Regions from separate parts of the Chelatococcus sp. KU-N122 genome, predicted to be linked through region 1. Evidence: riboswitches for the same ligand, from Rfam matches in the RefSeq annotation. Region 1 holds a riboswitch; the other holds the start of a gene.
The links. A riboswitch is a leader RNA that binds a small molecule or an ion and turns the genes downstream of it on or off. The one in region 1 is predicted to bind S-adenosylmethionine.
Positions count from the first base shown of each region.

Region 2: linked by a shared signal. The riboswitch ahead of ACZ5PO_RS36905 (homoserine O-succinyltransferase) and the one ahead of metX (homoserine O-acetyltransferase MetX) in region 1 are both predicted to bind S-adenosylmethionine.

Region 1 is NZ_AP043981.1:2,066,011-2,073,147, forward strand. It holds gene ACZ5PO_RS09205 (prephenate/arogenate dehydrogenase family protein) at 1-941, opposite strand, end outside; gene hisC (histidinol-phosphate transaminase) at 934-2,073, opposite strand; gene ACZ5PO_RS09215 (chorismate mutase) at 2,352-3,236, opposite strand; SAM riboswitch at 3,456-3,533, shown strand; gene metX (homoserine O-acetyltransferase MetX) at 3,725-4,828, shown strand; gene metW (methionine biosynthesis protein MetW) at 4,858-5,514, shown strand; gene ACZ5PO_RS09230 (histidine phosphatase family protein) at 5,542-6,117, opposite strand; gene ACZ5PO_RS09235 (CbtB domain-containing protein) at 6,334-6,543, shown strand; gene ACZ5PO_RS09240 (CbtA family protein) at 6,555-7,137, shown strand, end outside.
Region 2 is NZ_AP043981.1:8,179,640-8,186,776, reverse strand. It holds gene ACZ5PO_RS36925 (SDR family NAD(P)-dependent oxidoreductase) at 1-17, opposite strand, end outside; gene ACZ5PO_RS36920 (alpha/beta fold hydrolase) at 328-1,104, shown strand; gene ACZ5PO_RS36915 (LysR family transcriptional regulator) at 1,193-2,131, shown strand; gene ACZ5PO_RS36910 (NIPSNAP family protein) at 2,217-2,528, shown strand; SAM-I-IV-variant riboswitch at 2,580-2,687, shown strand; gene ACZ5PO_RS36905 (homoserine O-succinyltransferase) at 2,730-3,674, shown strand; gene ACZ5PO_RS36900 (MerR family transcriptional regulator) at 3,824-4,267, shown strand; gene ACZ5PO_RS36895 (VOC family protein) at 4,212-4,598, shown strand; gene ACZ5PO_RS36890 (baeRF11 domain-containing protein) at 4,759-5,877, shown strand; gene ACZ5PO_RS36885 (hypothetical protein) at 5,966-6,592, shown strand; gene ACZ5PO_RS36880 (ATP-binding cassette domain-containing protein) at 6,606-7,137, opposite strand, start outside.

The sequences.
Region 1 (7,137 bases):
TCGGCGTGGCGGCGGCCGAAGTCCGGCTCCGCCGTTTCCTGGCCGATGTCGATGATGCCGCGCCGGATGGCGCGCGTGCGGGTGAACAGCTCGAACAGCGCGTCGCCGTCGCTCCAGCGGATGGCGCGCGCCAGGGCCGCCAGGTCCTCGTTGAAGCGGCCGATCATCTCCAGCACCGCGTCCTTGTTGTGGAGGAACACGTCGCGCCACATGGTCGGATCGGAGGCGGCGATGCGGGTGAAGTCGCGGAAGCCGCCGGCCGAGAACTTGATCACCTCCGAGCGCGTCACCGTCTCCAGATCGGCGGCGGTGCCGACGATGTTGTAGGCGATCAGGTGCGGCAGGTGGCTGGTGATGGCGAGCACCAGGTCGTGGTGCTCGGCCGTCATGGTCTCGACGTTGGCGCCCATGCCCTCCCACAGCGCCCGCAGCGCCGCGGTCGCGCCGGCGGCCGTGCTCTCGGGCGGCGTCAGGATGCACCAGCGGTTGAGGAACAGCGTGGCGAAGCCGGCCTCCGGGCCGGAGTTCTCGGTGCCGGCGACCGGGTGGGCCGGCACGAAATGGACCCCCTCGGGCAGGTGCGGGGCCACCTGGGCGACGACCGAGGCCTTGACCGAGCCCACGTCGGAGACGATCGCACCCGGCTTCAGGGCGCCGGCGATCTCGGCCGCCACGGCGCCGCAGGCACCGACCGGCACGCATAGGATGACGATGTCGGCGTCGCGCGCCGCCGCCGCGGCGTCCGTGCCCACGTCGTCGCCGAGGCCGAGCCGTCGGGCGGTCTCGGCGGCCTCGGCGCTGTGATCTGCGATGGCGATGCGGTGCGCCAGCCCGCGCTGGCGCGCGGCGCGGGCGATCGACGAGCCGATGAGGCCGATGCCGACGATCGCCAGCCGCTGCACCAGCGGCTCGGCGAGCCGCTGTCCGAACCGGTCAGGCATGGGCGACACGCGCCTCCGGTGCCGGCGCCGTCCCGGCCTGGAACTCGGCCAGCGCGGCGACGAGCAGCCGGTTGGCCTCCTCGCTGCCGATGGTCATGCGCAGGGCGTTGGGCAGGCCGTAGGCGGCGACCGCCCGCACCACGAGGCCGCGCTTGACCAGGAAGGCGTCGGCGTCCCTGGCCGAGTGCCCGGGCTCGTCGGGAAAGTGCACCAGCACGAAATTGGCCACGCTGGGCGTCACGGCGAGGCCGAGCTTGCCGATCTCCTCGGTCAGCCACGGCAGCCAGCGGTTGTTGTGGGCGACGGCGGCAGCGACGTGGTCCTGGTCGCCGATCGCCGCGGCGCCGGCCGCGATGGCGGGCGCGCCGACGTTGAACGGGCCGCGGATGCGGTTGACGGCGTCGATCAGGTGGGCCGGGCCATAGGCCCAGCCGATGCGCAGCGCGGCCAGGCCGTAGATCTTCGAGAAGGTCCGCGTCATGACGACGTTGTCGTGGCGCGCCGCCAGCTCGAGGCCCGGGATGTAGTCGTCGCGGGTGACGTATTCGGCGTAGGCCGCATCGATCACCAGCAGCACGTGCGGCGGCAGGCCGGCGTGCAGCCGCTCGATCTCCGCCGCCGGCAGGTAGGTGCCGGTCGGATTGTTGGGGTTGGCGAGGAAGACGACCTTGGTGTGCGCCGTGACCGACGCCAGGATGGCGTTCACGTCGGCGGTGTGCCTGTGCTCCGGCGCCACCACGGGCGTGCCGCCCGCCCCCAGGATGGCGATGCGGTAGACCAGGAAGCCGTGCTGCGTGAACACGCCCTCGTCACCCGGGCCGATGTAGGCGTGGGTGATCAGGTTGAGCAACTCGTCCGAGCCCGCCCCGCAGACGATGCGGTCGGCGTCGAGCCCGAACTTGTCGGCGATGGCGCGGCGCAGGCGCAGGGATGAGCCGTCCGGATAGGCTTCCAGATGGTCGGCCGCCGCCCGGTAGGCTTCCACCGCGCGCGGGCTCGGACCCAGCGGCGTCTCGTTGGACGAGAGCTTGTAGACCTTGGCGGCGCCGGGGGCTTCGCTGCGGCCGGGGATGTAGGGGGCGATCGAGAGGACGCCGGGACGCGGCTCCGGACGGACCGGGCGAGGGGCCATGGTGAACTCCAGCTCTACGCGCGGCGCCGACGCTGTCGGCACGGCGCATCTTTGGTCACGGGCGTCTGGAGCACTTTGTGATCGGATCATCACATCCGATCACAAAGTGCTCAAGCGCCGGTAACCGCCTGCTTTAGCGCATCTACCCCGCCCTGTGACACCGCTTTTCACAGGCCGGGAGAGCTGACGCTTCGTCGCGGGCGGCGGATCCCGGGTGAGCCCGGCCCCGTTCGGGGGCGGGAGGCGCGTGACCCGCGCGGCGCCCGGCGCGGCCCCGTTCAGGCTGCCGGCGCGGGCTCTTCGGCGGCGCGGGCCGTCCTGTCCGGCAGGCGGAAGCGGTCGGCGTGGCTGCCGACCTCGGCGAGATCCGCCCGGCCGCCGGTGGCCCTGGCCAGGGTCTCGCGCAGCCCGTCGAGGGCCGTCGTGCCGGGCACGGCGATCAGCACCGAGAGGCCGCCGCGCAGGCCGGCGCTGCCGATGACCTCGGCCCCCAGGGGCGCGAGCTGGGTGTGGGCGCTACGTCGCCATCGCTCGACGTGCGCCGCCACGAGCACGGTCTCGCGCACGGCGGCGTCCGCCAACGGCTTGGAGACGACGAAGATGGGCGTGCCGGCCGGATGGTCCGGCCGCTCGATGAACGGCAGCCGGGCGATGATCTTGGGCGTGCCCGGCCCGGTAAGCGCCTCCCACCACGGGCCCGAGGAGGTGCCGCTGTCGGGGCGGAAGATGCCGACATCGCCGGCCGATGCGGCGACCGCCGCGATGACGGCCGCGGCGCCCGGATGGGGCACATAGGGGACGGTGAAGCCGAAATGGAAGCGGGCCGAGTCGCGCATCGGCCCATCGCCGGACGACACGTCGGCGTGCACGCTGAAGGGCGCCTGTAGGAAGGTGAACGTGGCGATGATGACGCGCCAGATGCCTTCGGCCGTGTCGAGCGGCAGAGAGCCGTGATGGCGGGCCGCGATCGCCCGCATCATCGCCGCCTCGCGGCCGGGGCGGAAGGCCGAGCCGGACGCCTGCGTGCTCTTCACCGTGATCAGCCGGTCGATGATCTGGCTGCGCTCGATCAACAGCGCGTGCATCTCCGCGTCGATGCGGTCGATCTCCTGGCGGAGCGTCGCCAGCTGGGCGTTGGCCGCGGGGCCGATGGGCTCTGACATGGCGGTCCAGTCTCGCAGGTTGCCGGAAAACGCTCCCGCGGCTTGTAGGCGCCTTTGGCGAGCGGAGAAAGCCTGCCCCTCCAGCCGGCGATCACCAGGGCCGGCCCGGCCGCGCTGCCTCGGCCCGGCGGTCATGTCGGCCACGGGCGTGGGGGGCGACGGCGAAGCCGTCGTCCGCTATAACGAACGTCTTGACGGGTGCACCGGCCCGGATTAAGCGAAGACCATCGTGGTGATTTGGCCGGCCGGCTTGCAGCCACGTTAAACAAATCGCTAAATGGCCGTGGACAGCTTCGTTGACCCGGCTCCGTTATATCGGCCGGGTTTTTTAGTGCCGTGGCTTGGCCCGGCAGCGCTGTCCGGGAGGCCATGTGGTGGCGTCTGCGCATCCGCTTCACGATCCCCGCCGGCTCGGCCCGGGCCCACGTGACGACGTTGCCGCGCCGGCCGCGGGCCCGTCGGAGGCCAATGCGCCATCGAGCCCGGTGATGGAGTTCGACGCCGGACGGCCGCTGGCCATGGATGCGGGCGTGTTGCTGGCACCCTGGCAGATCGCCTACCAGACCTACGGCACGCTCAATGCCGCCCGCTCCAATGCCATCCTGGTCTGCCATGCCCTGACCGGCGACCAGCATGTCGCCAACATCCACCCGGTGACCGGCAAGCGCGGCTGGTGGGAAACCCTCGTCGGCTCCGGCCGTCCGATCGATACCGACCGGTTCTTCGTCATCTGCGCCAACGTCATCGGCGGCTGCCTCGGCACCACGGGGCCCGCCTCGATCAATCCGGCGACGGGCGCGCCCTACGGCCTCGATTTCCCCGTGGTCACCGTGCGCGACATGGTGCGGGCCCAGGCACTGCTGCTCGATCGCCTGGGCATCGACAACCTGTTCTGCGTCGTCGGGGGCTCCATGGGCGGCATGCAGGTGCTGCAATGGGCGGCGAGCTTCCCCGAGCGGGTGTTCTCAGCCATTCCCATCGCCGCCGCCTGCATCCACTCGGCGCAGAACATCGCCTTCCACGAGGTCGGCCGCCAGGCCGTGATGGCGGATCCGGACTGGCGTGGCGGGCGCTACTTCATCGATGGCGTCAGGCCGTCGAAGGGGCTCGCCGTGGCGCGCATGGGCGCACACATCACCTATCTCTCCGAGGCCACCCTGCACCGCAAGTTCGGGCGCCGGCTGCAGGACCGCGACGCCCCGACCTTCTCCTTCGACGCCGACTTCCAGGTGGAAAGCTACCTGCGCCACCAGGGCGAAGCCTTCGTCGAGCGCTTCGACGCCAACAGCTACCTCTACCTCACCCGCGCCATGGACTACTTCGACCTCGCCGCCGATTACGGCGGCGTGCTGGCCAACGCCTTCAAGGGCAGCCGCACACGCTTCTGCGTCGTGTCCTTCACCTCCGACTGGCTGTTCCCGACGGCCGGCTCGCGCGCCATCGTGCATGCCCTCAACGCGGTCGCGGCATCGGTGAGCTTCGTCGAGATCGAGAGCGACAAGGGCCACGACGCCTTCCTGCTCGACGAGCCGGAATTCTTCGCCACCACCGGCGGCTTCCTCGCCGCCGCCGCCCGGGCGCGCGGGCTATGAGCGGCAGCACCGCCTCGGCCGGTCAGGACATGTCTGAGCCGTCGGCAACGCCGTCGCCGACCGTCGGCCGCGTCGACCTCCTGCTGGTGGCCGACATGGTCGAGCGTGGCGCCCGCGTGCTCGACGTGGGCTGCGGCGACGGCGCCCTGCTCGAGCTCCTGGAACGCGAGCGCGGCGTCGACGGGCGCGGCATCGAGCTGTCGCGCGAGGGCGTCAACACGTGCGTCGCCCGCGGCCTGTCCGTCATCCAGGGGGATGCGGACACCGACCTCGGCGCCTATCCCGACGATGCCTTCGACTACGTGGTGCTGTCGCAGACGCTGCAGGCGACGCGCCACCCGCGCCGGGTGCTCGAGCACATGCTGCGCATCGGCCGCCGCGCCATCGTCTCGTTTCCCAATTTCGGCCACTGGCGCATCCGCCTGCAGGTCGGCTTCGCCGGCCGCATGCCGGTGACGCCGAACATGCCGTTCGCCTGGTACGACACGCCGAACATCCACCTGTGCACGATCCGCGACTTCGTGGCCCTGTGCGAGAAGGCGGATATCGTCATGGAGCGGTCGTTCGCGCTGGATGCCCGCGGCGCCAGGGTGCGCGTCAATGCCCCCTGGTGGTTCTGGAACCTGTTCGGCGCCCAGGGCGTATTCCTGCTGCGCCGCGGCGGCCTGCCGGCACGGCGGAGTTGAGCGGACGGATGGCTGGGCTTGACCCGGTTATCCATCGCCAAACGGCCGCCCCACGGCGCGCAGGGTCCAGCGGGTGCCGTCGCTGCGCAGCTCGGTGATGCTCAGCGGCTCGATGTCGAGGCGCCAGAACGACCGCGACGGGGCGTCGAGCACGGTGAGCACCGCCGCCCGGATCACCGCGGCATGGCTGACCGCGAGCGTCGCGCCGCGGTCGGCGACGTGCCCGGCGAGCCAGTCCGCCGTCCGCCGCCGCAACGCCGCCAGCGATTCGCCCCCGTGCGGCGCCGCCTCCGCGTCGGCGAGCCAGGCCGCGAGGCCCTCCGGCTCGGCCGCATGGACCTCGGCCAGTCCGCATCCCGCCCAGCGGCCGAGGTCGAGGTCGCGGAGGTCCGCGTCGACCTGGGCCGCGAGCGCCATGGCGTCTGCCGTCTGCCGCGCCCTCAGCGCCGGGGCGGTGAAGGTTCGGTCGCTGCGCCCCAGCAGCGGCCGCAACGTTGCCGCCCGGGCGGCGGCGGCATCCTCCAGCGGCTCGTCGGCAGGAAAGGCGCCGCGCCGCGTCGCCGCGGTCGCGCCGTGACAGATCAGAAGCAGGCGTCGCGCCATGGGCCATCCGCTGTCGGCATGGGGTGTCGCTTCATTGACACGGGCCGGTCGCCACGCCTAGGCTCGCCGGGTCGCCCACAGTTGGAAGCCGGTGTGAATCCGGCACGGTCGCGCCGCTGTCATCGGTCAGTCTCGCCAGGCTGCCGTGAGTCAGTCCCAGCCGCGGGCATCCACCGTCGTTCAACGAACGGGACGCGTCATCCCGGGAGAGTTCCGATGTCCGATATCGCCCTTGCGCCGAGCGTCCGTCCGGTTGCCATTCCGCTGGGGCAGGTCCTGCCCTGGGCCGTCTTTGCCGGCCTGCTCTTCCTGCTCGCCCTCTATTTCATCGGCGCGGAAGAGGGGGCGACCTCGCTGCTCTCGGGCTCGTACGTGCACGAGTTCGTCCACGACGGCCGCCATCTCCTCGGTTTCCCCTGCCACTGACGGAGGGGGCCATGGTCGGCAACCTGCTCCTGCGCGGCATGATCGCCGGCCTGGTGGCCGGCCTGCTGGCCTTCGGCGTCGCCCGCGTCTTCGGCGAGCCGCAAGTCGACCGGGCCATCGCCTTCGAAGATCAGGCGAGCCAGGCGAGAGGCGACGCCCCTGAGCCCGAGCTGGTCAGCCGCGCCACCCAGGCCGGCCTCGGGCTGTTCACCGGGGTCATGGTGTTCGGGGCCGCCGTCGGCGGCCTGTTCGCGCTCGCCTTCGCCTTCGCCTACGGACGCATCGGCCAGCTCGGGCCGCGGTCCACCGCCGCCGTGCTGGCGCTGGGCGGCTTCATTGCCCTGGTGCTGGTGCCGATGCTGAAATATCCGGCCAATCCGCCGGCGGTCGGCAACCCGGAGACCATCGGCTACCGGACCGAGCTGTTCTTCGTGATGCTGGCGATCTCGCTCGCCGCGCTGTTCGCCGCGGTGGTGCTGGCGCGGCGGCTGAGCGCGCGGCACGGGGCCTGGAACGCGGCACTGTGGGGCGGCTTGCTCTTCGTCGCCGTCATTGCCGTCGCGCACTACCTGCTGCCCGACATCAACGAGGTTC
Region 2 (7,137 bases), 2.7 Mb from region 1:
AGGGGATGCTGGGTCATGGCTCTGCCTTCACGAGGATCGCCGTTCCGATCCCACAGGCGGCAGGACGCGGCAATTCAGATTATCTGATGGCGGCATCACCACTTAGCTGATGGCGCTATCACGCCGCGCCAGAGCATTTCGAATCCGGAGCGCTTCTTTTGCGATTGTGTGAGTCCACCCAATCGCGAAGCGCTCCGGACGGATCAGGCCCGCTGATACGGTGGATCAGAAACCCTTACTTGCCGCCCGGCGCTTCGGGCTCGTAACTCCGGCCAACGTGCCGCCAGCGGGCGGAATGACCGCAACGCCGACAGCCGGAGCAAGCCGATGAGCCACGCCGTTTCCTTTCCCGAGATCCGCGGCACGCGCATCCGCTTGTTCAAGGGAGGCGCGGGCAGCCCCGCGGTATTCCTGCACGGCGGCGCGGGCCTGAGCGTGTGGACGCCGTTCTTCGAGGCGCTGGCGCAGCAGCACGAGCTCCTCGTGCCCGAGCATCCGGGCTTCGGCCAATCGGACAATCCGCCCTGGCTCGGCTCGGTCGCCGATCTGGCGCTGTTCTACCTCGATTTCCTCGAGGCGCTCGACCTCGGCCCGGTGCACCTCATCGGCAATTCGTTCGGCGGCTGGATCGCGGCCGAGCTTGCCGTACGCGATGCGAGCCGCCTGAAGAGCCTGACGCTGATCGGCCCGTCCGGCCTGCCCGCGGTCGGCGAGGGTGCGACCGACATCTTCCGCTGGTCCTACGAGGAGAACACCCGCAACCTGTTCCACAACCAGGCGATCGCCGACCGCATCCTGTCGCAGCCGCCGTCGCTCGAGCAGGTTGCCGTGGCGATGAAGAACCAGACGACGGTGGTGCGGCTCGGCGCTGCGACCGCGCTCAGCAACCCCGACCTGTCGCGCTGGCTGCATCGCATCAAGATCCCGACCCACATCCTGTGGGGCGCGCAGGACCGTCTTGCGCCCGTGGCGACCGCGCAGTCCTGGACGGCCGAAATTCCCCACGCCAAGCTCACGGTCGTCGAGGACGCCGGCCACCTGCCGCACGCGGAGAAGGCGGACGTGGCGGCAGCGGCGGCGACGGCCTTCCTCGCCGGGGTCTGAGCCCGCGCCGACTGCCTCGGGGCCGCGCACGCTTGTCGTTGCGGCCCGATGTGCGTAGCACTTCGCCGCGCAAATGCGGCGAGGTGCAATGGACATCAGGCAGATCCAGTACTTTATCAGGGTCTACGAGGAGCGGAGCTTCAGCCGGGCCGCCGAGAAGTCGCACGTCGTGCAGCCGGCGCTGTCGATGCAGATCCGCCGCCTGGAAGAAGAGCTGTCGACGACGCTGTTCGAGCGCACCTCCCGCGGCATCGAGCCGACCGCGACCGGACACCGGCTCTACGAGCTGTGCGTGCCGATCGTCCGCAGTGTCTCGGAGGCGAGGCAGGAGATCATCGACGTCGCCCAGGGGCGGCGCATCTCCGGGGTGATCCGCGTCGGAACGCCTCCCTCGGTGAACCGCGGCATCATGGGCAGCGTGCTGTCGCTCTATGCGGAGCGGTTCCCCGAGGTCGAGATCACCGTCATGGAGGCCTACAGCAACTCCCTGACCGCCATGGTGCAGACCGGGGTGCTCGACGTGGCGCTGGGCGCCAGGCCGGCCGAGAGCGGCAGCCTGGACTTCCGCAAGGCCTACGAGGACCGGCTGCTGCTGGTGGCGGGCGCGCCGATCAACGGCGACTCGCTCACCCCCTGCAAGCTGTCCGAGCTGACCGAGCTCAAGCTGATCCTGCCGTCCCAGTACAACGTGCTCGGCGCCACCATCCAGGACCAGGTGGCGCGCGGCGAGATCAAGCCGAAGCGCATCATGAAGATCGACGGCGTCATCGCGACGCTGGAGCTGGCCCGGCGCGGCGGCTGGGCAGCGATCTTCCCGGTCATCTCGATGGCGCGCGATATCGGCCGCGGCGGCCTGTTCCTCTACCCGATCATCGCGCCGAGCATGACCTTCGAGCTCTACGTGGTCACCGACCACCGCCGGCCGCCGTCGATCGCGGCACGAACCTTCATCGAGGTGCTCGAAGCGGAGCTGAACTCGATCGCGGCCCTGCGCGAGCAGTTGTTCCCGGACCTGCAGGCCTCATAACGCGATCTGATCGCGCCTATTAGAACACGTTTCTTGTCGGCGCCGCGCCGAGCCTCCATCGCTGCGAGCCATTGGAGGTGATCCCATGATCCACGACCTGCGCATCTACACGCCGCACGAAGGCAAGGCGGACGCGCTACGCGAGCGCTTCCTGCACCAGGTGCTGCCGATCTTCGCCCGCCTCGGCATCGAGGTGGTGCAGATCTGGCGCCCCGAGACCGCGCCCGACGAGCTCTGGTACGTGACGCGCTTCGCCGACGAGCCGGAGCGGCAGGCCCGCTGGGAGGCCTTCAAGACCGACGCCGAATGGCTCGCGGCCAAGGCCGCGTCCGAAACCGACGGCCCGTTGCTCAAGAGCCAGACGTTCCAGGTGCTGCGCCCGGTGCCGCCCGCCTGAGCTCACGGGGACGCCTCACCTTGCGGAAGGGCCGCCGGAGCACTACCATCTCGTCCGCATCAAGAGTTGGGGCGACGCCCAACGCCAACCTGCTGTCCGAGCAAGGTGGCGCTCCCTGCCAGGGAGGATGTGGCCGACCCGGCAACCAAACGGATCAGGCCGCACGCGTCCGCCCCCATATGTGGAAGGGCCGACGCGACCATGCCGATCAAGATTCCCGACGACCTTCCCGCACGACGCACCCTCGAAGGCGAAGGCGTGATCGTCATGCGGGAAACCGATGCCGGGCGTCAGGACATCAGGCCGCTGCGGATCGGGCTGCTCAATCTCATGCCGAACAAGATCAGCACGGAGACGCAGCTCGCCCGGCTGGTCGGGGCGACACCGCTCCAGGTCGAGCTGACGCTGGTGCGGATGACCGGCCATGTTCCCCGCAATACGGCCGCCGATCACATGGCGACGTTCTACCGGCCCTGGGACGCCGTGCGGGCCGAGCGCTTCGACGGCTTCATCGTGACCGGGGCGCCGGTCGAGCGGATGCCCTTCGAGCAGGTCACCTATTGGGACGAGCTGCGCCGTGTCTTCGATTGGACGCAGACGCACGTCCACAGCTGCTTCATGATCTGCTGGGCGGCGCAGGCGGCCGTCCAGCACTTCCACGGCGTGCCGAAGCATGATCTCGGCCAGAAGGCGTTCGGGATCTTCCAGCACCGCAACCGGGCGCCCGCATCGCCCTATCTGCGCGGCTTTGCCGACGATATCGCCATACCCGTGTCGCGCTGGACCGAAGTCCGCCGGGAAGACCTGCCGCGGGACGGACGTCTGACGGTCCTGGCGGACAGCGACGAGACGGGCCTTTGCCTGCTCGACGACCCGTCGTGTCGGTCGATCCACATGTTCAATCACCTCGAGTACGACACGCGGTCGCTCGCCGACGAGTACGTTCGCGATCTCGAGGCACAGGGCGGCGTGCCGCTTCCGAAGAATTATTTCCCGGACGACGACCCGGCGCGGCAGCCCGTGAACAGCTGGAGAAGCCATGCCCATCTGCTGTTCGGCAACTGGATCAACGAGATCTATCAGACGACGCCGTTCGAGGTGGCGCACATCGGCGCGGGGGCTGTCCCGACGGTCGAGGCCGCCTGAGGGGGGCCGAGAAACGCCTGGCGATGGCGGCAGGCTGCCAAGACGCCCCCTGGGGCCCTTGCAGCGCAGGCTCGGGCCGATCTCGCCGGGGCCTTGACCTTGCCGCTAGCGTGAAGGCGCTAGCACCTTCGCGGCAAGGACGGAACCCGATGCAGATTCAGGAAGCGGCCCGGCATCTCGGCGTCAGCGCACGCACGTTGCGCCACTACGAGGCGGCTGGGCTCATTCGCCCCACGCGCCGGGCGAACGGCTATCGCAACCTGTCGGAGGCCGACCTGCGGACGGCTGCCTGGGCCCGCGATCTCATCGCCGCCGGCTTCTCGACCCGCGAGCTGCGGACGCTGCTCGCCGTGCTCGACGGCGGGGCGGACGGGACGGCTTGCGTCGCCGCCCTGCGCGGCAAGCTCGCCCAGATCGATCGGCTCGCCGGGACCTTGCGCAAGCGGCGGCAGGCCGTGGCCGAACGGCTGGCGGTCGAGGCCGGCCGGTCGCCGGGCTTGCCAGCCTCGATGCCCCGAGAGACGGAGAGTTCATCCGATGCAGGTGCTCAACATTCTGGTGCGGCGCTATCTGCCACTCGACGGCTTCGATGAGGCCGTCGCCTTCTACGAGGGTCTGATCGGCCAAGAGGCCCGGCTGCGCTTCGACTACCCCGCGTACAGTCTTAAGCTGGCGCAGGTCGCCTCCATTCTCTTCGTCGCCGGCACCGAGGAGAGCCTTCGTCCCTTCGTCGCCACGCACGCCACCTTCATGGTCGACGACATCCAGGCCTTCGCCGCCCATCTGCCGACCGTCGGCGCCGCGGTGCTCGAGCCGCCCAAGGTGGTGCCGACCGGCTGGAACATGCTGGTGCGCCATCCCGACGGCATGCGGGTCGAATACGTCGAGCACCGCGACAAGCACCCGGCCGACCGGATGTCGTAGGCCTTCGCGCTCTGGTCCCGCATCGTCCAGCCCGCAGCCATCCACGTTCGACAACGGTTGTTGATGCCTTCGACGGCTTGACCACGGTCATGGCACCCCGCATGCCATGGCGCGCGCCATGGGAGCGCGAACGTCCACGGGTTAATGAAGGTCCTCCGTCATGCTCTACGTCGACATTCCGACTGTTGCCGACCTGAAGGCCCTGATCACGCATCGGGACGACGCGTGCGTTTCGATCTACCTGCCCACCACGCCCGTCAGCCGCTCCACGGCCGGCGATCGCATCGAGCTGAAGAACCTGGCCAAGGAGGCGGTGCATCAGCTCGAAGCGAAGGGCGCCGACAAGCACCGGGTCCAGGTGCTGGCGGAGCACCTGGACGACCTCATCGACGATGACGAGTTCTGGAGCTACCAGGCCCACAGCCTGGCCATCCTGGCGACGCCCGACAATGTCCGCACCTTTCGCGTCGCCAACGCGCTCAAGCCGCTGGTCGAGGTGTCGGACCGCTTCCATCTCAAGCCGCTGATGCGGGCCGTGACCTTCCCCAACACGTGCTACGTGCTGGCGCTGGCCGAAGGTGCCACCCGGCTGGTGGAGGTGACCACGGATCTGCCGGCGACGACCGTCAAGGTGGACGGCATGCCCCAGAGCGCCGCCGCCGCCGTTCACCGCGCCAGCGTCAACGACCGTTCGCCGAGCGGCCGCATCCAGGGGTCCGAAGGCCAGAAGGTGCTGCTGCGTCAGTTCGCTCGCAAGGTCGACGGTGCACTGCGGGGCCTGCTCGCCGGCTCCGACATCCCGCTGATCCTGGCGGCAGCCGAGCCGCTCGCGTCGATCTTCGCGTCCGTCAACACGTATCCCCACCTGGCGCCCCGGACGATCGCCGGCAGCCCGGTGGCGCTGACCGACGCCCAGCTGGCCGAGCGCGCCCGTGATGTGCTCGACGGCCTGTACCAGCAACAGATCCAGGCGCTCGCGGGGCTCTTCGAGACGCGCCGCGGCACCGGCCAGACCACCACCGATATCGCCCAGGCGGCCCGGGCCGCGACCCAGGGCGCCGTCGAGGTCCTGCTGGTGGACATCGACGAAGTCGTTCCCGGCACGGTCGGCGCCGACGGCAGCGTCACCTTCGCCGACCAGGAGGGCCCGGACAGCTACGGCATCGTGGACGAGATCGCCGATCGCGTCATCCTGTCCGGCGGCCGTGTCCTGGGGGTGCGCAAGGCCGATATTCCCGGCGCCGGTTCCCTCGCCGCAATTCTGCGCTACGCGGCGTGAGGGAAGAACGGGCCGGGGCCGTACGTCTTCAGCATGTCATGTCATGCCGGACCCTGCGCGCGTGACGGGTCCGAGGAGATTGTTCATGCTGATGTCGACGCTCATCCGGCCCGTGGCCGTCGCTGCTGTCGCCCTCGCCACGCTCACGGTGGTCCCCGGGTCCATGGCGCTCGCGGATGAGATCGTCCGCGTCCGCGGCACCATCGTGAGCTTCGACGGCACCGCCGCCCTCGCGGTGAAGACCCGCGAAGGCCAGGATGCGACGATCGCCCTGAAGCCCGGCTTCGGCGTGTCCGGCATGGCCCGCGTGGCCTTGCCGGACATCAAGCCCGGCGACTACGTCGGCATCGCCTCCGTGCCCGGGCCGGGCGGTGGCGACGACGCACTGGAGGTGCTGGTGTTTCCGGCCGCGATGAAGGGGGCGGCTGAGGGAAACTATCCCTGGGACCTGAAGCCCAACTCGTCGATGACCAATGGTTTCGTGGCCGAGGCGGTCACCTCGGCGAACGGCCGCGCCCTCACCCTCTCGTACCAGGGGCAGAGCAAGACCATCACCGTGCCCGACGACGTCCCCGTCGTCACCTTCGCGCCCGCCGACAAGGGGGATCTGAAGCCGGGCGCCGCCATGTTTGCGATCGCCCAGAAGGATGCCCAGGGCGGGCTGAGCGCCAACCGCGTCACGGTGGGCACCAACGGCGTCGTGCCGCCCATGTGAACGACTGCTGCCGTCAGCGCACGTAGCTGATGGGCTGGCGGGTTTCGGGATGCGGCATCACGCCCATGGCGATGCCGTACACCGTATGCAGTTGCTCCGGCGTCATGATCTCCTCCGGCGTGCCCCGGGCAACCAGCCGGCCGGAGTGGAGCGCCAGGATCTCGTCGCAGAAACGGGCTGCCATGTTGACGTCATGGAGCACCACGACGACGCCCAGCCCTCGCTCCTTGGTCAGGCGGTGGACGAGGGACAGCACTTCCACCTGGTGCGCCACGTCGAGGGCCGAGATCGGCTCGTCGAGCAGCAGGTATTCGGCATCCTGGGCCACCAGCATGGCGAGCCAGACGCGCTGGCGCTCGCCGCCCGACAGGGTATCGACGAGGCGGTCGGCGAACGGCTCGACGCTGGTCAGCTCTATCGCCTCGTCGACCTTGGCGCGATCCGCGTGGCCGAAGCGGCCGAGCGCCCCGTGCCAGGGGTAGCGCCCGAGCGCCACCAGTTCCTTGACCAGCAGGCCGGAGGCCGGCGGCGTCTGCTGCGGCAGG